DNA from 3 places in the Brevibacillus gelatini genome. Region 1 is predicted to be linked to each of the others. Evidence: riboswitches for the same ligand, from Rfam matches in the RefSeq annotation. Region 1 holds a riboswitch; each other region holds the start of a gene.
The links. A riboswitch is a leader RNA that binds a small molecule or an ion and turns the genes downstream of it on or off. The one in region 1 is predicted to bind thiamine pyrophosphate.
Positions count from the first base shown of each region.

Region 2: it holds a riboswitch for thiamine pyrophosphate, as region 1 does, so the genes downstream of both, thiC (phosphomethylpyrimidine synthase ThiC) here and thiS (sulfur carrier protein ThiS) in region 1, are expected to answer to the same signal.
Region 3: it holds a riboswitch for thiamine pyrophosphate, as region 1 does, so the genes downstream of both, thiO (glycine oxidase ThiO) here and thiS (sulfur carrier protein ThiS) in region 1, are expected to answer to the same signal.

Region 1 covers NZ_CP154342.1:2,437,155-2,444,790, reverse strand. Annotated here, with positions in the region: gene AAFJ72_RS11635 (thioredoxin family protein) at 26-337, shown strand; gene AAFJ72_RS11630 (LysM peptidoglycan-binding domain-containing protein) at 404-1,687, shown strand; gene AAFJ72_RS11625 (hypothetical protein) at 1,930-2,157, shown strand; gene AAFJ72_RS11620 (alanyl-tRNA editing protein) at 2,479-3,690, shown strand; gene kapB (sporulation phosphorelay system protein KapB) at 3,768-4,151, shown strand; TPP riboswitch at 4,193-4,303, shown strand; gene thiS (sulfur carrier protein ThiS) at 4,525-4,728, shown strand; gene AAFJ72_RS11605 (thiazole synthase) at 4,734-5,504, shown strand; gene AAFJ72_RS11600 (acetylornithine deacetylase) at 5,506-6,792, shown strand; gene tenA (thiaminase II) at 6,802-7,482, shown strand; gene AAFJ72_RS11590 (ABC transporter ATP-binding protein) at 7,467-7,636, shown strand, end outside.
Region 2 covers NZ_CP154342.1:2,754,828-2,762,463, forward strand. Annotated here, with positions in the region: gene AAFJ72_RS13200 (IS1182 family transposase) at 498-1,982, shown strand; gene AAFJ72_RS13205 (cation diffusion facilitator family transporter) at 2,101-2,979, opposite strand; TPP riboswitch at 3,231-3,341, shown strand; gene thiC (phosphomethylpyrimidine synthase ThiC) at 3,492-5,243, shown strand; gene AAFJ72_RS13215 (hypothetical protein) at 5,265-5,435, shown strand; gene AAFJ72_RS13220 (DUF1904 family protein) at 5,504-5,833, opposite strand; gene AAFJ72_RS13225 (DNA ligase) at 6,266-7,210, shown strand; gene AAFJ72_RS13230 (GerAB/ArcD/ProY family transporter) at 7,225-7,636, opposite strand, start outside.
Region 3 covers NZ_CP154342.1:766,395-774,030, forward strand. Annotated here, with positions in the region: gene AAFJ72_RS03970 (hypothetical protein) at 1-80, shown strand, start outside; gene AAFJ72_RS03975 (hypothetical protein) at 131-307, shown strand; partial or broken gene AAFJ72_RS03980 (glucose-6-phosphate isomerase) at 496-1,845, shown strand; gene AAFJ72_RS03985 (excisionase family DNA-binding protein) at 1,867-2,085, shown strand; TPP riboswitch at 2,164-2,280, shown strand; gene thiO (glycine oxidase ThiO) at 2,403-3,539, shown strand; gene AAFJ72_RS03995 (hypothetical protein) at 3,619-4,509, shown strand; gene AAFJ72_RS04000 (YugN family protein) at 4,658-5,056, shown strand; gene AAFJ72_RS04005 (hypothetical protein) at 5,252-5,434, shown strand; gene AAFJ72_RS04010 (NAD kinase) at 5,469-6,266, shown strand; gene AAFJ72_RS04015 (MOSC domain-containing protein) at 6,289-7,008, shown strand; gene AAFJ72_RS04020 (YbaK/EbsC family protein) at 7,042-7,527, shown strand.

The sequences.
Region 1 (7,636 bases):
AAGAAAAAGGAAGGAAAGGCCCCAGATGCAAGAAATCGACACCACCACGCTTCACCGCCTTTGCCAACAAGACAGGCCCTTCGCCTTGTTCATCTACACCCCCATGTGCGGCACCTGCAAGCTGGCGGAGCGGATGCTGCACGTTACCAGTGAAGCACTCTCCAGGCAGCTGCCGCTGTACCAGCTCAACATCAACACGGCCCCAGCCCTCGCGGAGCGACTGCAAATCACGAGTGTCCCGGCCCTGTTCCTATTTTGCGGGGAACAGGTCACAGGCAGGCATTATGCCCTGCACTCCGTCGGTTATTTGTACGACGTACTGAAAACACTCGCCTAGACAAACACCTAACCCCTTCGTGCTGAATACAAGAAAGAGAGAGACATATTGCGAAGGGGGAGGCGCATGCAAATCCATGTCGTGGAAGAAGGACAGACGCTGTCTGGCATAGCCGCACTGTATGGGTCGACTGCTGAGGCGATCGCGGAAGTAAATGAACTGCCCGATCCAGGCAGGCTCGTCGTAGGACAGGCGATGGTGATTCCGATTGTCGGGAGTTACCACTGGGTCAGGCAGGGAGACACCCTGTATACAATCGGGCAGCGCTACCAGATCAGCGCAGCCGAACTGGCCCGCGTCAATAACATATCGCAGTACCGCCCGTTGCAAATCGGGCAACGCTTGTACATTCCGCCCCGTCCGCGGCGGGCGGCGGATTTCAACGCGTACGCGGAGCCGCGCAGGACCGTGTCTCCTGTACTGGAAGCGGACGTGCGTACGGCGGCACCGCACCTGACGTACCTGGCACCGTTCAGCTTCCGAATCAGACGGGACGGGACGCTGGCCCGGCCGGCATTGAACGATTTTCCCGCGATTGCCAGACAAAACAATGTGGTGCTAATGCTCGTCGTCACCAATCTGGAAAACGACCAGTTCAGCACGGAGCTGGGCGGGCTTATCCTGAACAACCAGGAACTGCAAAACAAGGTGCTCGACAACGTTTTTCAAACAGCGAGAGAACTTGGGATGGGAGACATCCATTTCGATATGGAGGCGCTCCCGGCTACGGATCGCGAGGCGTACATCCGCTTTTTGCGCAGGGCTCGCGACCGGGCGCACGCCCAGGGGATGATGCTTTCCGTCGCTTTGGCCCCGAAGACGAGCGCCGAGCAGCAAGGCAGGTGGTACAGCGCCCACGATTACCGGGCGATTGGCGAGATTGCCGACTTTGTCGTCATCATGACGTATGAGTGGGGCTACAGCGGGGGGCCGCCGATGGCCGTGTCGCCAATTGGGCCAGTGCGTCGTGTCCTCCAATATGCCTTGACCGAAATGCCTGCCGAAAAAATTTTGATGGGCCAAAACTTGTACGGCTACGACTGGACGTTGCCGTATGAGCAGGGAACGACGGCGCGAGCGTTGAGTCCGCAGGCAGCGATTGCGCTTGCGGCGCGGGAAAACGCCGTAATCCGCTACGATTACCGGGCGCAGGCACCGTTTTTCCACTATACAGCCGACGATGGCAAACGGCATGAGGTATGGTTTGAGGACGCCCGCTCGATTCAAGCCAAATTCGATCTGGTGAAGCAACTGGGCATACGTGGAGTCAGCTTCTGGAAGCTTGGTTTGCCGTTTCCGCAAAACTGGCTGTTGATCGAAAGCAACTTCCGCGTCCGCAAACGAACGTAGCGAGCAGGTGTACAGATAAGAATGGGCTGCGCCAAACTGCTTGGCGCAGCCAAGTTTATGAATCGGGCCTGTCATCTCGCGCCTGTCATCCGGGCAGTCCCTCATACGCATCGCGCACTGCTCAAAGCGCCCTCCGTTGGCAATGCAGGGCAGCGCAGCACTGAGTGCTTACCCGGTCACGTTTTCCATCGGTAGCAATCGTGGTATGATGGTTAGAAGAATACGGGAAAAGGAGAGAAAAGATGGGAGAGTGCAAGCTGAATCACAGCAAAGAGGATGTGCAAAAGAAACTGGCCGAGCAAGCGCCCTTTTTGTCCGAAGTGCGGGTAGGACAGTTCCGGCGCGTGCTGGAAGGCGAGCTTAGCCAGGAGCGGTTGAACGAGCTGTTTCACCTGTTGAAAAAATACGATCTGGCAAGCCCGGAAGAGCGCCTCGCGCGCGAACAGCAGATGGATCGCCTGTTTGGCTAGAAAAAGCCGTCGGCAGTTCGGTTTGCGGCCCATGAAGTCTGGATGCACCTGAAGTAGCGGGGAATGGATTCTTCGCTCTTCGCCAGCACAGGAGCACTTCTTCGCCGTCAATGGATTGCTGTTGTTTGCTTTGCGCGCGTTTTTTTGATCCATCTCGGAGAAAGTGCGCTTCGATTTTTGAAAAAACGAGAGTTCTTTACGTACATAGGGCAACAAGTTGTTCGATCACTTTTCTATCCATATATGAGCACCCCTGGCGGGAGATAATGGCCGGAAGGAAAAAGCAAATCGCTTTTTACTCCCCGGCGGCAAGGAGCAAAAATGAAAGACAGAATCTATTATCAAGATGCGTATGTGAGAAAGTTTACGGCGCAAGTAATCAGGCAAGGGCGGGAAGAGGACGGTACGCCGTACGCCGTGCTCAGCCAGACGGCGTTTTACCCGACGGGAGGCGGACAGCCTGCCGATCTGGGCACGCTTGGAGATTGTCGGGTCATTGACGTGGAAGAAGTAGCGGGCGAGGTGCGTCATCGGCTGGAAGCTCCGCTACCGGAGGACTGCACGGAAGTGATCGGTCAGATCGATTGGGACCGCCGCTTCGATCACATGCAGCAGCATGCCGGACAGCATATTTTGTCCGCCGCGTTTCTGGAAGTAGTGCAGGCGGAGACGGTCGCGTTTCACCTGGGAAAAGAACGCGTAACAATCGACGTCCGCCTGGATGAACTGACACCGGACGTATGGGAAGCGGTCGAGCAGCGGGCCAATCAGGTCGTGCTGGAAAATCATCCGATCATCGCCCGGTTTGTCGATGACGAGGAGCTGGCTACACTGCCATTGAAAAAACAGCCGACGGTCACGGAAAATGTTCGCGTCGTCATCATCCCGGAGTACGACTACAATCCGTGCGGTGGCACACATCCTGCGCGCACAGGCGAAGTGGGCATGATAAAAATTCTCGGCTGGGAGCGCCATCGCGGAAACATCCGGCTGGAGTTCATCTGCGGCTTGCGCGCTTTGCGGGACTATACACGCAAGCAGGTGGCCGTGCGTGAACTGGCGAAGCTTTTTGCAACCAGTGAAGCAGACCTGATCGTGCAGGCAGAGCGCGTGCTGGCTGAACGGGACAGCTTGAAAGCAAGACTCGCCGATGCCGAAAAGCAACTGCTGGAAAGCGAAGTCCGAAAGCAGCTTGACGTGGCAGAGCAAGTGGGAGCAGCGCGGGTCATCACACGAGTTTTCCCGGACAAAACCATTCAGCAGCTGCAGCAGTTCGCCCAGCTTGCGGTCGCGGAGGCGCCGGACGTCGTATGCTTGCTGGCCGCCGCGACTGACGAGAAGACCCAGCTTGTATTTGCGCGGGGTCAGGCCGTGAACGTTGCTGTCAATCAGCTAATCAAGGAGACGCTGCCGCTGATTGCCGGAAAAGGCGGCGGCAATCCGGCGATGGCGCAGGGCGGCGGTCAACCAGCGTCTGCTGCGGACGAAGTGCTGGCACATGCCCGCAAGCTGCTTGCCGAGTCCCTGGTCTGACGGACGAGTCTCGATTCGCGGCCAGGCCGTTCATGCCTGGCCTTCACGATGATGGTTGATGCAAGGAGGAAATGACAATGCTATGGAATCCCGGTGACAAAGTTCGCGTGACGCAGCGGACAGGAGAGTATATTGCGGAAGTGCTGGAAATTCACGATACGAAGTTGTTGGTCAAGGTGCTGGCGGTGACGAAATACCCGCAGCAGGGCGACCTGCATACGTCCTACGAGGTGGATGTGCCGCTGTTTCACGAGCGCCCGGCACTCTCCTACCAGGAAAAATTCATGACCCCGGCCGCATCCGCCATCCGCTACAACGGCGAAGTGCCCGACTACAAAGAGTCTGTGCGCAAGGCGATGGAGCGGGAAATGGAGAAGCTGAAAAAAATGGCGGCCTGGTCCGAACGTTGCCTGGCTGTACTGGAATCGATGTACAAGGAAACCTTTACAAACACGAAATAGAATGGTACTGTAATACTCGAATGTACGACAATTTCATAGGTTTACTACCAAACGGGGGCCGAGCATCGTCGGCTGAGATTGTAACGAGTGTGTTACTGACCGTTGAACCTGACCTGGGTCATGCCAGCGGAGGAAGAGGTATAGGAATCGATTTCACGGTGCGGCAGTGGCGGCGTATTTGCCGGAAAACTGTTGCCAGATGATGAGATCCACTCAACCATCCCACGGCGGATGGTTTTTTTGCTTCCATCTGTCCGAGCGGATACGGATGGGTTACGCATACGGCTTCCACCGTTTGACTGGAGTGACTTCCGGCAGGCGAGGGAAGCCGTTTTTTATCCCTCGACAGGTGCCATCAAGAAGGAGGAATACAATGGTTGTTGTGCTGAACGGAAAAACAGCAGAGCTGTCGGCTGAAATCAACACAGTCCGCGACCTGCTCGCTTCGTATTCCCTGCAGGAGAAGATTGTCGTCGTGGAGCGCAACGGAGAAATCATCGACCGCTCCCGGTATGAACAAACACCGATTGCAGACGGAGACCGCATCGAAATCGTTCATTTTGTCGGAGGAGGATGACCAGCATGGATACATTGAAAATTGGCCCTTACGAGTTTCGTTCCCGCCTGTTGCTTGGGACCGGAAAATTCGCAGATTTGGAAACACAAGGAAAAGCAGTCGAGGTGTCGGAAGCGGAAATTTTGACGTTTGCGATTCGCCGTCTCAATTTGGAAAATCCGCAAGAGCCGAACTTTTTGGAACAGCTCGACCTGAAAAAATTCACTCTGCTGCCGAACACAGCGGGAGCGTACACGGCGGAGGAAGCGGTGCGCATCGCCCGTCTGGCGAAGGCTTCCGGCTTGTGTGACATGATTAAGGTAGAAGTTATTGGCGACCCGAAAACATTGCTGCCTGACCCGATTGGCACGCTGGAAGCGTCGAAAATTTTGGTTGAGGAAGGCTTTATCGTGCTGACCTACACCAACGACGATCCGATTCTCGCCAAGCGCTTGCAGGAGGTAGGCGTGCATGCTGTCATGCCGGGCGCATCCCCGATTGGCTCCGGACAAGGCATCCTCAACGAAAACAACCTCCGCTTCATCATCGAGGACGCCAAAGTGCCTGTGATCGTGGACGCAGGCATCGGTTCGCCAGCCGATTGTGCGAAAGCGATGGAGCTGGGCGCTGACGGCGTGCTGCTGAATACGGCTGTCGCGCTCGCCGACAATCCGGTGTTGATGGCCGAAGCGATGAAGCTTGGAGTGGAAGCGGGACGCAAAGGGTTCCTCGCAGGACGGATCGCGAAAAAGCGCTACGCGTCGGCGAGCAGCCCGACCGAAGGGATGATCGAGTAGCGTGGACCGACTGACAGAAGCGGTAGAAGCGATTGCCAGCCGCAAAGAAGAGCTGTTTGCCCTTTTGGCAGAGCTCGTTTCCCATCCGACTGTGAGTCCGCCAGCGCGAAACAGCGATGCGGCGCAAACCGTACTCGCCAATCGGCTTGCGGCCATTGGCTTTGAGGTTGATCGCTGGACCGTGTACCCCGGCGACGACAATATCGTCGGACGACTGCCGGGCAGTGCTCCTGCCAAGGCGAACAGCCTGATTGTCAACGGGCACATCGACGTCGCAGAAGTCGGCGACGATGCGAGCTGGACGTATCCGCCGTTTTCCTTGACCCGCGGCGCAGACGGGCGGCTGTACGGACGCGGTGTAGCCGACATGAAGGGCGGACTGGCGGCAAGCCTGTTCGCCATCCAGATGCTGCGCGAGCACGGCGTCGAGCTGGCAGGCGATTTGCTGTTCCAATCGGTGATTGGCGAGGAAGCGGGCGAAGCCGGAACGTTGGCTGCGCTCGAACGCCGCTATCAGGCGGACTACGCTGTTGTCGTCGACACGAGCAACCTGCACATGCAAGGGCAGGGCGGTGTCATTACCGGCTGGATCACGATTGAGAGCCCGACGACCTTGCACGACGGGATGCGGGCACGGACGATCCATGCAGGAGGTGGTGTGCGCGGCGCGTCTGCCATCGAGAAAATGGCGAAAATCATCACGGCGCTGCAGGAGCTGGAGCGGGACTGGGCTGTGATGAAGGCGTACCCCGGTTTCCCGGCTGGCAGCAATACGATCAATCCTGCCGTAATCGAGGGCGGACGTCATGCTGCGTTCATTGCGGATCGCTGCGCGCTCTGGATTACCGCTCACTTTTACCCGAACGAATCGTATGAACAGATCATTCGCGAAATCGAAGACCATGTCGGACGGGCAGCAGCGGCAGATGTGTGGCTGCGCGACCATCCTCCCGTCTTTCGCTGGGGCGGTCGCTCCATGATCGAGGAGCGCGGGGAAATTTTTCCGTCCCTGGAGCTGGATACAAAGCATCCGGCCCTGGCGCAGCTGCAAGCCGCCTATGAGAGCGAGCTGCACGAGGCGCCTGTGGTGGACATGTCGACCACCGTCACGGACGCGGGCTGGTTCGCGCATGCCGGCATTCCCGCTGTGCTGTTCGGTCCGGGCGAGCTGAAGTACGCCCATGCTGTCGACGAGTCGATTGATCCAAAACAGCTTGTCCGCTTTGCCCAGATCATGGCCCGCTTCATCGCCAGCTGGTGCAATACGCCAAAGGAAGAGAAGGAGTGAAAAGAGAGCATGGCAACCTTTACAGACCGATTGTTGCGCAGTGTGGCTCCGATCTGGGAGCGCGTTCACCAGCATCCGTTCGTAACGGGTCTCGGTGACGGCACGCTGCCTGTGGAGTCGTTCAAATTTTACCTGAAGCAGGACTACATCTATCTGATTGATTACGCCAAAATGTTCGCACTTGCCAGTGTGAAGGCATACGACCTGGAGATGAGCGCCCGGTTTGCGGCCTTGCAGGAATCGACGCTCAACATGGAGATGGAGCTGCACCGCCAGTATGCCGCCCGCTTCGGCATTTCCCGCGAGGAACTGGAAGCGACCGAGCCGTCCTTTGTCATGCTCGGCTACACCAGCTACATGCTGCGTGCCGCGCACCAAGGCTCGCTGGCCGAGCTGGTCAGCGCGCTGCTTCCGTGCACGTGGAGCTACTGGGAGATCGGCAAGCGGCTGGCGCAGGTCGAAGGGGCGCTGGACCACGAGCTGTACGGCGAGTGGGTGCGCATGTACAGTTCGGACGAGTTCGGTCAGCTCGCGATCTGGCTGATCGACATCATGAACAAGCTGGCAGAAGGGAAAAACGAGCAGGAGCTGGCGAGACTGGAAGAGTATTTCGTCAACACCTCCAAGATGGAATACATGTTCTGGGATATGGCCTATAGAGAGGAAATGTGGCCGTGCGCGATCAACTAGCTTTCTCCAACGTCCGCTTCTCATACACAGGTACGCCGATTCTCGAAGACTTTGATCTGCGCGTGAAAAAAGGCGAGTTCGTCAGCTTGATCGGGCCAAGCGGGATCGGAAAAAGCACGTTGTTTCAACTGATCGCGGGACTTTTGCAGCCCGA
Region 2 (7,636 bases), 320 kb from region 1:
CATCCAATTTGTACATAAAATGGAAGTTGAATCTACCTTATCAAATATCGGATGGTTTCCACTCTTTTACAATGAACAAAAAGTCATGAAAGAATGTTTATTCGTAGGATTTAAGAACAAAAAACTTTAATTTTTATATGCACAAAAAAACCTGCCCCAGCTGGAGAGCACTGCAAAACACTTCCTTTATATGGAAAGTGAAGGCGTTTCTTTGCTTCGCTTCGTTGCCAGCCCACTATGGGGCTTATCTGTCCGTTCCGAGACGTTTCACGGGGCGGGGGCTCAACATCTGGGTTTCACAATGAAGTGAGACTAACGCCCCCTTCATCCCCGTGTCCACGTCTCTACGCTGGAAGGCTGGCAAAGGCGCTCCGCAAATAAAACGCCTCCTATTCCAAACTCCATCAGCTTTTTGGCTTTGAATGATTGCCAGCACCTCGCGGTGCTGGTTTTTCGCTATAATCAATATTAAGAAAATGTTCAAAGGACATGTTGCCATGCTATCTGCTGACAGACAATTGAAAGCCTCATTTCATTCAGAACTTTACAATTTAATTCCCGAAGACCATCTTCTTCGAAAAATCAACGAAGCTGTGGACTTTTCGTTCATTTACGAGTTAGTTCGTCCATCTTATTGTGAATATTACGGAAGACCAGCGAATGAACCGGAACTTCTGTTTCGTCTTTTATTTCTGCAGTATCTTTATGGCTTATCCGATGAGCGAATGATTCAAGAAGCACAAGTAAACCTCGCGTATAAATGGTTCTTGGGGTTGAATCCTGAGGATACTTTGCCCGATCCGTCACAATTATCCCGATTTCGGAATCATCGCTTAGGTGCAAGCCAGATTAACGAAATCTTACAAGTGCTTGTAAAACAGTGCGTAGAAGAAGGCTTGATTAAGTCAAAAACACTCATTGTCGATGCAACACATACTGTTGCTTCCACTCAAAAGAAACGGCCTTTGGACGTGTTGCAGGAAGCCGCCAAACGGCTCGTACGAGCCGTACTTAAAAAGCATCCAAAGCTGGAGAAGAAACTTCCTCGTCCTCCGAAGTGTATGCAAGGCGATGTCGATGCGGCAAAAGTGATGCTACATTACCTCGCTGAACTGGGAGAAACGGTAGAAAATCTCCTTCCTGATCATGAAGGGGCCATCTCCGAAAAACTCAAGCACGCAAAGCAAATCGTGGAAGATGAACGGTTACTAGCAAACAAAGGCATCATGTCTGCGATTGACCCAGACGCGCGTTTTGGCTGGAAAAGCAATACCCTCTCCTTTTTTGGCTACAAAGAGCATGTAGCGATGACAGAAGAAGAGATCATCACTGCGATTGAAGTTACGGGTGGAAGTGAAGATGATGGCAAACAACTGCCAAAGCTATTAGAGCAAACAGAAAAGACAGGTATGAAGATTGAGGAAGTCATCGGAGACACTGCTTACTCTGGAAAAGACAATTTAAATCTCCTTGCCTCAAAAGACATTCAACCGATAGTCCCCTTAAACCCAATTGTCCATTCCGGAGGAATGAAACAGGAAGGCTTTACATACAACAAAGACGCCGACTTTGTCATTTGCCCAACCGGAGAGCACAGTATACGAAAAGCGGTACAAGGGAAGAAAAAATCCGGGCGCAGCCGTTCTCTTGTCTTTTACTTTGATGTGGAGAAGTGCAAGACATGTCCACTTCGCGAAGGATGCTACAAGCCTGGTGCCAAAGCAAAGACTTATTCCATTCGTATGGTGGCGGAGCACTATCAAGAGCACATGAGGTTTGAGGCAAGCACCACCTTCAAAGAGCGATCGAAGCGTCGCCGGATCATTGAGCACAAAAATGCTGAATTAAAAAGATTTCATGGATTGACCAGGGCAAAATACCGTGGTTTATTTGGTATGCGGATACAAGCATACTTAACGGCATTCGTTGTAAACGTAAAGCGAATGGTAAAGCTAATAAAGCAAATGCAGCCAGCTTCGTAAGAAGTAAGGCTGCATTCTTTTTGATGCCGTCGGCATCAATTATTGACATGAACCCATTATTAAAAACCGAGAGAGCACTTTTGCAGTGCTCTCCAGCTGCGGACAGGTTTTTTGCTTATCATTTTACGATCTGCTGTTCCGGTTCAATATGAATGTGAACCGTATTGATCTTGTGCACACGTTTCATCCGTTCTTCGATATTTTCGGTGATGGTGTGGCTTTCCACTACGTTCAACTGCGGATCGACATGGATCACGACGTCAACGAGTACACTGCTGCCGTGATAACGCGCCTTAATATCACTGATCGCTTTCACCCCGGGAATGGAGACGATCGTCTCCCTCAACTTCTCCAGTTGCCCCTCGTCAAAGCCATCGGTCAAACGATGCGTTGCCTCCCGGAAAATATCCCACGCTGTCTTCAAGATGATGACCCCGACCACAAAGGCTGCCAGCGGGTCGAGCCAATGGAGCTGGAACTGGGCGCCCGCCACTCCTACAAACGTCCCGATGCTGACGAAGGCGTCCGAACGATTGTCGGCTGCGGCCGCGAGCAGCGCCTGGCTGTTCGTTTTCACGGCGAGCTGGCGATTGTAGCGATAAACCCCCAGCATGATAGCCGCTGTCGCCAGCGCCGTCCAGCCCGCAAGCATGTCCGGAGCCGTGTGGTTTGTATCAAACAGCGTCGGAACTGCCCCTGTAATGACCTCCAGTCCGACAAACAGCATGATGAACGACGCGACCAAGGCAGAGATCGTCTCTGCACGAAAGTGACCGTACGGATGGTCGCGATCCGGCGGCTTGCGGGCAATGCGCAGCCCGATCAGCACCGCAATCGATGCCACCACGTCCGTCGAATTGTTCAGCCCGTCTGCCATCAACGCTGCCGAGCCCGTCAGCGCAGCCACTCCTATTTTCAACGCCGAGCAGAAAATATAGGCGATAATACTGACCCACGCGCCCCGCTCTCCCTGCTTCAGATCCGAATATACATCCACACTCATCACCTCAAAAAATCTCCATCGCCCTATTCGCAAAAAAGCCTTGGAACAGAACGTACGAAAGCAGTTTCCCGTTTTCGAATTTCATCGTAACAGACGCAATTCGTGTGGGTCTACAGAAACAGTTTTAGTCCGATTCACGAGTATAGAAGGGGGGAAAATATGTTGCCCTGCGGCAATTTTTGTTGGAAACTTTTTCTTGCCAATATCGGGTCATGTCCGGTATCCTAAACTTGCAATCACAACCAAAAACAAGCACGGGAGCTTGGAAATCACCAGGCTGAGAGGATGGTACTGTGCCATCGACCGTTGAACCTGAACTGGGTAATGCCAGCGGAGGAATGTCCATATGACAGATGAGCGGCGTGTATCTTTTTTTCGATACCCGTCTCTTCTCTGCTCTCGCGTCTGGCGTCGCATGCTCCCATGCGGCGTTTTTTCGCGACGGGCCTCTTTCGCCTCCCTACAAGGTTCGCGCTTTCGTGCAACCACGCCAAGGAGGTTTTTTTATGTCATCCATTTCATCTTTTCCTGGAAGCCGCAAAGTATACGAAGTAGGCAGCCGCCCCGACATTCGCGTGCCGATGCGCGAAGTTACGCTATCGCCTTCCAAGGGGCTGTACGGTGACACGCCTAACCCGCCGATTCGCGTGTACGACACGAGCGGCGAATACACCGCCGAAGGCTATGTTGCCGACATCAAAAAAGGGCTCCCGCTCGTGCGTCAGCGCTGGATCGAGGAACGCGGCGATACGGAGTGCTATGCAGGCCGCGAACCGAAGCCTGTGGATGACGGACTTCGCAACTTCGACAGCGCAGAGAAAATATCCGCTTTCCCGCGCGAAGGCTATCAGCCGCGACGGGCGAAGCCAGGCAAGACAGTCACCCAGCTTCACTACGCCTGCCGTAACATCATCACGCCGGAGATGGAGTTCATCGCCATCCGCGAAGGCGTCACGCCGGAGTTCGTTCGTGCCGAGGTGGCGGCAGGCCGGGCGATCATTCCCGCCAATATCAATCACCCGGAAGCGGAACCGATGATTATCGGCCGGAATTTTCACGTCAAGGTCAATGCCAACATCGGCACCTCTGCCGTCAGTTCGTCGATGGAAGAGGAAGTCGAAAAAATGATCTGGTCGGTGCGCTGGGGCGCGGACACGATCATGGACCTGTCGACCGGAAAGCACATCCACACGACGCGCGAGTGGATCATCCGCAACAGTCCTGTGCCTGTCGGAACCGTCCCGATCTATCAGGCGCTGGAAAAGGTGAACGGAAAAGCAGAAGAACTGACCTGGGAAATCTACCGGGATACACTGATTGAACAAGCGGAACAAGGCGTCGATTATTTCACCATTCACGCCGGCGTCCTGCTCCGCTACATTCCGCTGACCGCGAAGCGCGTGACCGGGATCGTCTCGCGCGGCGGCTCCATTCTGGCTGCGTGGTGTCTCGCCCATCACAAGGAAAACTTTTTGTACACGCATTTTGAAGAGATTTGCGAAATTCTCAAGGCGTACGACATCAGTATTTCCCTTGGCGACGGCTTGCGCCCCGGCTCGATTGCCGACGCGAATGACGAAGCCCAGTTTGCCGAATTGGAAACACTCGGGGAACTGACCAAAATCGCCTGGAAGCACGATGTGCAGGTCATGATCGAAGGACCCGGCCACGTGCCGATGCACCTCATCCGCGAAAACATGGACAAACAGCTTGCGCTCTGCCACGAGGCGCCTTTTTACACACTCGGGCCGCTGACGACAGACATCGCCCCCGGCTACGACCACATCACGTCGGCGATTGGCGCCGCGATGATCGGCTGGTTTGGAACCGCGATGCTCTGCTACGTCACGCCCAAAGAGCATCTCGGTCTGCCGAACAAGGAAGACGTGCGCAACGGTCTCATTGCCTATAAAATTGCGGCCCACGCAGCGGATTTGGCCAAAGGCCACCCGCGAGCGAAACAGCGCGACGATGCCCTGTCCAAAGCCCGCTTCGAGTTTCGCTGGAACGATCAGTTCAACCTCTCGCTCGACCCCGAGCGCGCCCGCGAATACCACGACGAGACACTGCCTGCCGAAGCAGCGAAGTCCGCACACTTTTGCTCGATGTGCGGTCCGAAATTTTGCAGCATGAAAATCTCGCACGACATCCGCAACCAGGCACAGGAGCAGGAGGAGATCGATCCTGCGGCCATCGCAGCGGGTCTGCAAGAAAAAGCCCGCGAATTTCGCGACCAGGGAAGCCAACTGTACAAATAAGTCCCCGGAGGTGGCTGGCAAGTGAAGGAAGCTTTGCGCTTGCGAGCAGAGATCGCTCGCCTGGAGGGTGACCTTGAACGTCTGAAACGCCAATTGCACCTTTTGCAAAATGAATGTGAGCATGAGTTCATCGAGACCCCGCTCGCCCGCACCTGCACCAAATGTCTGCAAACGGAAAGTCTCTATTATTAGGTAAAAAAAGACCGCTCTCCTTGAACGGCAGTTCCGTTCAGGGAGAGCGGTCTGTTCTTTTGTTCGGATCAACCTGAGCTTTTGACTTGCAAAGGCAGCCCTTCCTTGTAATACAGCTCAGGCGACAGCAGGATAAAGAAAATATGGACATTCGTGAAACCTTGTTTTTGCAAAATCCGGTTCATCGTGCTGGCTATTTCATCGTGTTGCCTTTGCTCCCTGGGAAACATCATGATTTCCAAGGACAGCGGACTATTCGTCAACTGCTCGACCAGAAGCAGCTCCAGCTTGACCTTTTCCTCGCTCACTTCTGCGATGCGGGCAAACTCTTCTATGATAAGGGGGGATACCGATTGCAGCTTTTCTTTTTCAAAGCCTTTAAAGCGAAGAAATGGCAAGTCAATTCCTTCTTTCCGGAACGGACAGCTGCCGACAGCAGCGGCGCTGAAACAGTTCCCAAAATCATTACCTTAGCAATTATAAACTACAGTCTATTTCTGCATCAATGAAGAAAAAGAATAAAGCGCCAGAAGACAAAAAAAGGACTATATCCGAAAAACAACTCTCTCCTTGCGAGCTTGTGGTGGACGTACCACGACAGGAGGTTGCGAGTCAGCCAGATATAGTCCATCCATACTTTTTCCAACGCGTTTTCGATCGTGTATGGTGATTCGTGAACTGTCCCTTAGTATAACGCAAATACAATACTTAATCAATAAAAAAGTTTCGTAAAAATTCATGTAATACCCTCCGTCCCGACATGTGCATAGACGAAGGCAAATCGTGACACGGTACAAATGGCAAGTACAATACACATACAGGAGGCTACCATGAAGCTTACGCCGGTTATTCCATTCGAGCCGACGACGACGGATGAAATCGCCGAAGGCCCCGAGTGGATCGCACAGGTCAAATGGGACGGCATCAGGCTCTTGACGTACTACGACGGCCGCTCCGTCAAGCTGTATAACCGAAAGACTAACGAGCGCACACTGCATTACCCCGAGATTGCTGCGATCTCCGAGTATTGCCGAGCTCAATCTGTCATCCTCGATGGCGAGGTCATTGCGCTTGGCGCTGATGGCAAGCCTTCCTTTTATGAGGTCATGCGCAGGGACGGCATCAGACGGATGGAAAAAGTCGCTTTCGTACAGCGTCAGGTCCCCATCTTCTACATGATTTTTGACGTCCTGTACGCAAACGGCGAGTGGGTCACTGCCTGTTCCCTGGCAGAACGCCAGCGCCTTTTGCAAGAGCTCGTCTCCCCGACGCCTACGGTGCAGCTCGTCGACAATTTTGCCAGCGGCCGGGAGTTGTTTCGGCTGATCGAGCAGCAAGGGATGGAAGGCGTTATCGTAAAAAATTTGACCAGCACATATGCCATCAACGGAAAAGACGCGCGCTGGCAAAAGAAAAAAAACTACCGCGATTTGATCGCTGTGGTGGGCGGAGTCACGATGCGGGATCAGACCGTCAATTCCCTGCTTCTCGGGTTATACGACAACAAGGGAGCTCTCTGGTACATCGGCCATGCCGGAACCGGAAAGCTGACCCAAAGCGATTGGCGGAGCTTGACGGACAAAATTCAACCGCTGATCCAGGCCGACATGCCTTTTTGCAACAAACCGGAACGCATGGGCACAGCGATCTGGCTAAAGCCGCAGCTCACAGCCAAAATCCAATACACGGAGTGGGCAAGCGGACACTCGCTGCGCCAGCCGAGCATCCAAGGCTTCGTCGACATCCCTGCCCGCCAATGTACGTTTGAAACGTGATGGGCGGACGGCTCCTACCGCGAATCCTCCTGCTGGGTAGACCGCTCCAGCCTGTGCTTGCCGTGGTTGAGCGCCTGCATTTCTCCGTAGCTCGCGAGCGCCCCGATCACCAGAAAAACAATATAGATGATCGCCGTCGCGATTCCGGCCGCCGGAGACTTGTCCCCGATCTTATCCCCGATCAGGATCGTGAGAAAGCAGCCGGCGATACTGATGATTCCCCCCCACACCATCAGGCGGAAAAAGCGATGCAGCTTTGTGCCTTTCGGGATCAGTATCTCGCTTTCTTTCTGTTTTTTCCTGCGCGCGGCGATGAACAGAAAAAGGAGCAGCGGCACCTGAAAAATCAGGACGTACAGCGTGAAGCTGTAACTGAGAAACTGGTCGATATCCGACACTTTTGGAAAGGCGAGCAGGGAAGTCACC
Region 3 (7,636 bases), 1.7 Mb from region 1:
TCGCACTCAAGGATGAGTCGATCAAGCAGCGCAGCCGGCAAGTGCTTGGCCGATTAGGGAAAAAGCAGCCCAAGGAGTGATTTTTTCCCCTTCTTCCCCATATAGCTAGGAGAGGGGAAGGAGGGAGATCATGGGGACAATCCTGCTCCTGCTCAGTCTCCTCTGTGTAGCGGTAGGCACCTGGAAGCTGAGCGGTATCTACAAGGCAGACAAGGGTGACAGCAAAACGCTCTGGTGGACAGTCGCAAGTGTCGGGATTGCGCTCTTTTTTCTTTTAAAGCTGATGACAGATACGTATCCAACATAAACATGCACCTGTTGTTTCAAGCTGCACAGGTGCATGTTTTTTATTCGCAGCAAAGCGCGGTTTTTGTTTGTTTTTGACGAATTATACACAATTTTCTCGCTTTTTGTGATATTTTGACGGAAAATCACTTTCCGGCTTCTGACGTGATAAGATGAAGGAAATAGATGATGTGCTTTGGGAGGGAAGCCATGAACCAAGCGATTCGATTTGATTACTCTAATGCACGCCCTTTTGTGAGACAGCATGAATGGGAACAGCTTGCACCAGCAATCGGGCAGGCGCATGAAATGTTGCACAAAAGAACGGGTCCAGGCAGGGACTATCTCGGTTGGGTTGATTGGCCGCAGAGGTATGACCGCGACGAGTACGAGCGGATTCGCCAGGCGGCGGCACGTATCCAGGCTGATTCGGATGTGCTTTTGGTAATTGGAATCGGGGGTTCATATTTAGGGGCAAAAGCTGTACTGGACATTTTGGGCCACAGTTTTTACAATTTATTGCCGAAGTCGAAGCGGCGTTTTCCGGAAATTTATTTTGTCGGGAATAACATCAGCCCGGTTTATATCTCTCATCTGATGGACGTGATCGAAGGAAAAGATGTGTCCATCAATGTCATCTCGAAGTCGGGCACGACGACGGAGCCCGCGATCGCTTTTCGGCTGCTGCGCAACTGGCTTGTGAACAAGTACGGACGCGAACAGGCGAGGAAGCGCATCTATATTACGACGGACAAAACGCGTGGCGCCCTGAAAAAACTTGCCGAGGACGAAGGCTACGAGAGCTTTGTCATTCCGGACGATATAGGCGGACGTTTTTCCGTGTTGACTGCGGTTGGACTGTTGCCGATCGCAGTGAGCGGAGCAGATGTGGATGCGCTGATGAAGGGAGCGCAGGACGCGTGCGAGCGCTACAAGGTCATGGATCTGTACGAAAATCCGTGCTACCAGTATGCGGCCATTCGCAATGCGCTGTACCGCAAAGGCAAAACCGTGGAGCTTCTGGTCAGCTACGAACCGCAATTCCGTTATTTTTTGGAGTGGTGGAAGCAGCTTTTCGGGGAGTCGGAAGGCAAGGACGGCAAAGGAATTTTTCCCGCGTCCGCCGAGTTTTCCGCGGACTTGCACTCGTTGGGGCAGTACATACAGGACGGCATGCGGCAGTTGTTTGAAACCGTTGTAACCGTGAACAAGCCCGCCGTTGACGTCACCGTACAGGAGGACCCGCTGGATGTGGACGGGTTGAACTTCCTGTCCGGCAAGCGGATGGGTTTTGTCAATAAAAAGGCTTTCGAGGGAACGGTACTGGCCCATGTAGACGGCGGCGTACCGAACCTGCTTGTGGAAATGCCAGAGGCGACAGCGTATCACCTTGGTGCCCTGATTTACTTTTTTGAAAAGGCGTGCGGGATCAGCGGCTATTTGTTAGGAGTCAACCCGTTCGATCAGCCCGGGGTGGAGGCGTACAAGGCCAACATGTTCGCCCTTCTGGGAAAACCTGGATTCGAGCAGCAGAAAGCGGAACTGGAGGCAAGATTGCGCGAGAACAAAACGTATTTGACTGTGGAGGAGACGGCGGCGTATTTGGAGCTTCCTGAAACGTTTATTTTGGAAAAAATTCATCAGGGCAAAATCCGCGCTCTCCACGACGGAAATGAGTATATCATCAACAAGGAGCAGTTCAACCACCATCTGGAGGAAATACGCAAGCTTCGCGAGTTCGAGGAAGCGGAGCGTCACGAGACGATTCCGGAAAGCTACGATGTAAAAGACGAAGACTAGGGAGCAGGATGAAGAGAGAGCATCTTGTCAGATCACAGCCAAGAGGACTATACTTGGTGGGTGAACGAAAATAAAAGATCAAGCAACTCGGGGAGTCCTTCATGCGGGGCTGAGAGGACGGAAGCGAACGACCGTCGACCCATTGCACCTGATCCGGATCATGCCGGCGCAGGGATACGGTTGCCGGCAAACAGCGCTTTATTCTTGGTTTACATGCGTATGAAGCCCGCCTTTTCCTGCGAAGGAAAGGGAGGGCTTTTTCTTTTTGCTTTAGGAAATGGCCCCGCAGAGATTACAACAGCGAGGAGAGAAACAAATTGAGCGATTGTCTCGTAGTGGGTGGAGGAATTATCGGATTAAGTCTGGCTTATGAGCTGTCACGAAGAGGGATGAGCGTAACGCTGGTCGAGCAGGACGAATGGGGCGGTCAGGCGTCTTCTGCTGCGGCGGGGATGCTTGCGCCCTTGAAGGAGTTTGCAGCCCCAGGCCCGATGCTCGATCTGGGCATGACGTCCCTGGCCTGTTATCCACAGTGGGCAGCCGAACTGGAGGAGTTTACCGGAGGGGACGTCCAGCTCAGCCTGGAAGGGCTGCTCACGGTTGCGCTCAACGATGACGAGCAGGAACAGCTTTTGGCGAAGTACCTTTGGCAAAAAGAAGCGGGGTACAGCGTTCACTTTTTGACGGAACGCCAGCAACTGGCTGAGGTGGAGCCGCTTTTGACCGAACAGGCGCAGGCAGCCATTTACTCTCCGTATGAAGGTCATATCAACAACCGCATGCTGCTGCGCGCGCTTGTGACAGCGTGTCGGCTGCAAGGCGTCGTGCTGCACGCAGGCTGTGTCGTGAGCGGCATAGCGGTAAAAGGCGGCCGGGTAGTCGGCGTGGAGAGCTCGCTTGGGCCGCTGCGGGCAACGCAAACGATCATCACGTCAGGCGCGTGGGCGGGCATCATGCTGGAAATGCTCGGCGTATCGGTTCCCGTTCGCCCGGTTCGCGGCCAGATCGCGGCCGTTTCCTCCGCAGGCATCCCGCTGCGCACCGTCATTTTTGGCACATCGGGCTACATCACCCCGAAAAAGGACGGCAAAATCGTCATCGGCGCGACCGAAGACGAAAGCGGCTTTCAGCGCGAGGTCACATTGGCTGGCTTGGCCAGCGTCCTGAACGGCGTCATGCCGTATGTGCCAGCCTTGCACAGTGCCGCTTTTCTGGAGGCGTGGGGCGGACTGCGGCCCGCTACGGCAGATGGCAAGCCGCTGCTTGGTCCTGTGCCCGGTTGGGACGGGCTTTCCATTGCCGGCGGGCATTTCCGCAACGGCATCCTGCTGTCCCCGGTAACAGCGAAATGGATGGCGGACTACCTGGAAAAAGGCGAGACGGAGCGCCTGACACCGTTTTTGCCTTCCCGTTTTCTCGCGGAAACAGACCAAGCGCAGCACAAAATGGGCTAGTCCGGACTGCAAACCGGTACACCTCCCCATGGGCACCTGTATATGGTAATAAAGAAACACCAGAAGGGGAGGAGTTTCCATGCAGTCTGAGAAAAAGCTGTACCAGGCTGACGTCCAGACGGTCAGCTTGATAAAAGATATGCGTGAAAATGTGCAAAACATATGCAAGGAACACATCGAAAAAAAGGTGCGCATCGAAGCGATTGACGGCCAGGTTTTTGAAGGGGTGATCGTGGATATTGACGATCAGAACGTATACGTGGAAGTGGACGATCCCGATGCAGAGGAAGACGGCTACGAGATCGAAGAGGTAGCCAGCCGCAAATCGCATGGAGACTGGGACGGGTACCCGAATTGGACTCCCTATGGCTATCCGTATGGCGGGTATCAGGCGTTTGGCGATGTCAGTCCGCTTGGCAGCAGCAGCCAGCCCAATCGGCCTCCTGCCGGTCAAGTCAGCCCTTACGCGGAAGATTGCTATCCATACGCTCCGATCAGCCCATTCGGCAGTCCGACACATCCCTATGGGCAGGTAAGCCCGTTTGGCAGCCCAGGCCAGCCGTACGGGCAAATGAGTCCGTTTGGCAGCCCAGGTGTGCCGTATGGGCAGGTGAGTCCGTTTGGCAGCCCAGGTGTGCCGTATGGGCAGGTGAGCCCGTTTGGGAGTCCGGGTCAGCCGCATGGGCAAGTGAGTCCGTTTGGCAGTCCCAGCTTTCCGTATGGCCAGGTGAGTCCGTATGGCGAGGGCGCTCCTTTCGTCAGCCCGTATTCCGGATTCAATCCGTACATGTCGCCATTCCCACCGTTCCCGCCCTACCCGCCGCAGTCGTTTTACCCGTTTCCACCACCGCCGCCGCCACCTCCGGCTGCAGTCGTCGTGCCAAGGAAAAAACGCCGCCGTCCGTGCCGAAGAGGCAAAAAAATCATCCCACTCGCCTTGTTTACGCTTTTGACGATCGCACTGCTCTAAAACGTGAAAGCATCGAGCGATCAAGCCTCTTGCCAACCGCAGTTCCGGCAGCGAGGCTTGTTGCTCGTTTTGCCTGCCCTCGCCTGTGAGTACAACCTGCTGTTTCGGCGCACACTACCAGTAGCATGTAACGAAGGCAGGGATACAAATGAAGAAAATCCAAAGCAGCTTACCAGGGACGAAGGCGACATTCGGGTATTTTCGCGAATCGCTTGAGCCGCATTTTACATTGGCTAACTGGGATTACGAGCACGGCTATTTCGACCGCAGCCTTGACGACAAAAACACGGTGTACCTGCGCATCCCGGTAAAAGTTTTGCAGGGCGAGCTGGACAGCCCCGATGCCTGGCTGGAGCTGGGCGAACCGTTTGTTTTGCGCCACGTCTACAACACAGGCGTAGAGGAAGAGATCGGCTACTACGCCCCCGTCGCTTCAGCCGTGATGAACCAGTTCCAGGAACCGCTCGACAAAGACGCCGAGATCGACCCCCGCTGGATTCGCAAGGCCGAAGCAATCGTCAAAGAACTGGAAAGTCGTTTCGGGTGAAAAGTGGGCCTTGGGCAGGCCTGCTTTTTTTGTTGCACTTTGCTTCGCTGAAAGCCAGCGAGGAAGGGCTTTTCATTTTTTCCTTTCTCACAAAGATTTGTTTTTCCACTATCCGTCAGGTAATATTTCCCTAACAGCAAAACGACCGACCACCCGTGCAAACCGACGTCCAGTCAGGAAACAGGAGGCGACCACATGGCGTTGTATCATGCGATAGCGAAATGGTATTGGAAAATCCGCAAGCCGCTGACTCTCGGAGTGCGCCTCATCGTGGCTGACGAACAAAAAGGCGTCCTTCATTTGGCACACCTCTGCCGTTTTCATGCAACCGCTTCTCCCATGTGTTATAGTGAGATCAACAACAACGAGCGTGCTTGACCGCTTCGAAGGATAAAAGTGAGGGCAGACCAGCATGAAGATTGCGACTGTACTGCGAAATGACGATTATACACGGGAAGTAGAACAATTGTTGAAGGAAAAGCTGCGCGAGGCAGGCAGTCCGTACACGTTTGTGAACGGAACAGAGGCCAAGCCTGACATGGTGCTCTCCATCGGAGGGGACGGGACGCTGCTGGAGGCGGTGCATCAATACGGAATGGAACCTGCCTATGTCGGGATTCATACGGGCCACCTTGGTTTTTACGCCGACTGGCGGCCGGAGGAGCTGGATGAGTTCGTCGACCGGCTGCTGCACGCCGAACCGGCGATCGTCGAGTATCCGACGGTCCAGTGCCGCATTGATACAACAGATGGCCAGCAACACGAAAAATGGGCGTTGAACGAATTGGTCCTGCGCAACGCATCCCTCTCGACACTGGTTGCTTGCGTCTACATAAACGGGGACGAGCTGGAGACGTTTCGCGGCGACGGGCTGATCGTTTCCTCGCCATCGGGGAGCACAGCCTACAACAAAGCCGTGGATGGAGCCATCGTGCATCCGTCCATCGAGGCGATCCAACTGTCCGAAATCGCCTCCATCAACAACCAGGCGTACCGGACGATCAACAGCTCGCTCGTTTTGCCCAAGCATCACGAAGTCGAGCTGATCGTCATGAACCCGGAGATCATGATCGGCCTCGACCGCGAACAGGCGGTGTGGAGGGGCGTACGTTCCATTACGTGCCGCGTCGGGCAAGGCAAGGTCAAATTCGCCCGCTACAAGCGGCTGACGTTCTGGAGCAGGGTGCGCAATTCGTTTATAAAAGGATAGAGACGAGAGGGGGAGGGTTCCCGTGAAAAAGATAGGAACATTGCAAAGCATTTTCCGTCATCCGGTAAAAGCGATGCAGGGGGAGCAGTTGGTGACGTCCGAGGTCGACGCTTTCGGCCTGTACGGCGATCGGGCTTATTACTTTCTGGACGACTCTCGCGGCGGCAAATATTTGAGTGCAGACGTCGTTCCGGCGCTGCTCGGCTACCATGCCCGCCTGGGAGAAAAGACGGGCGAAGATGCATACCCCGAGGTTGAGATCGAAGCGCGTGACGGCAGCGTACATACGTGGGGAGAGTCGTTGTTCGCCCATGTCGCACAGACAGCGAAAAGAAGAGTGACACCGATGCGCAGTCTCCCGACAGAGGGAGGGAAAAACTGGGAGGATCACATTCTGCTGGTGACGGACGCCTCCCTGCGCGAACTGGCCCGGGTGATCGGCAGCGACTGGATTGACCCGAGACGTTTTCGCGGAAACTTCATCGTCGTGCTGGAAGACGACGAACCGTTTGCAGAAGACAAATGGCTGGGCAAAAAGCTGCAAATCAACGACGTGACGCTGCAGGTCAACAAGCATTGCGAGCGTTGCATGTACGTAAATGTCGATCCGGATACGCTGCAAATGAACGCGGCCGTGCTGAAAGCATGTGTGAAGCGCCATGAAAACCGCTTTGGCGTGTACGCCTCTGTGGTGACGACAGGTACGGTGTCGCAGGGCGACGAGGTGTTTCTTCTGGAGTAGGGACTTGGCAACTGGCTAGTGGAGGTGCGAAGGATGACCGTGATGAGTCCTTTAGAAAAAGTGAAGGCTTTTGTGCAGCAGTACGATCCTGCAATCGAGCCGATTTTGTTCGAGCAGCCGCTTCCGACATCTGAGGCAGCCGCCGAAGCGCTGGGCTGCGAGGTGGGACAAATCGCCAAGTCGATTCTGTTTCGGGTGGGCGACCAGTTCGCGCTGTTTGTCGCAGCGGGAGATGTCAGGATTCATCCCAAGCAGGTCAAGGCTGCTTTGGGCTCGGGCAAGGCGAAAATGGCTTCCCCGGAAGAAGTGGAAAAGGTGACAGGCTATCGCGTAGGTGCTGTCTGTCCGTTTGCGTTGCAGGAGGAGGTTCCCGTCTACGTTGACACCTCCCTGCGGCGCTTTCCTGTCGTCCATACGGCTGCAGGCGTTGCCGAATCGATGTTGCCCGTCACCTATGAAGCATTGCTTGCCATGACCAAAGCCGTCGAGATCGATGCGGCTAATGCGCCGGCTTCGTAAAAAACATGACCGTTTGCAAGCCGCAAGCAGACAAGCCGTTTTCCCAAAAACAAAGCCGACAATCCGCGTAACAGCGTAAATTGTCGGCTTTTGTTCGTTTGCACAGGGG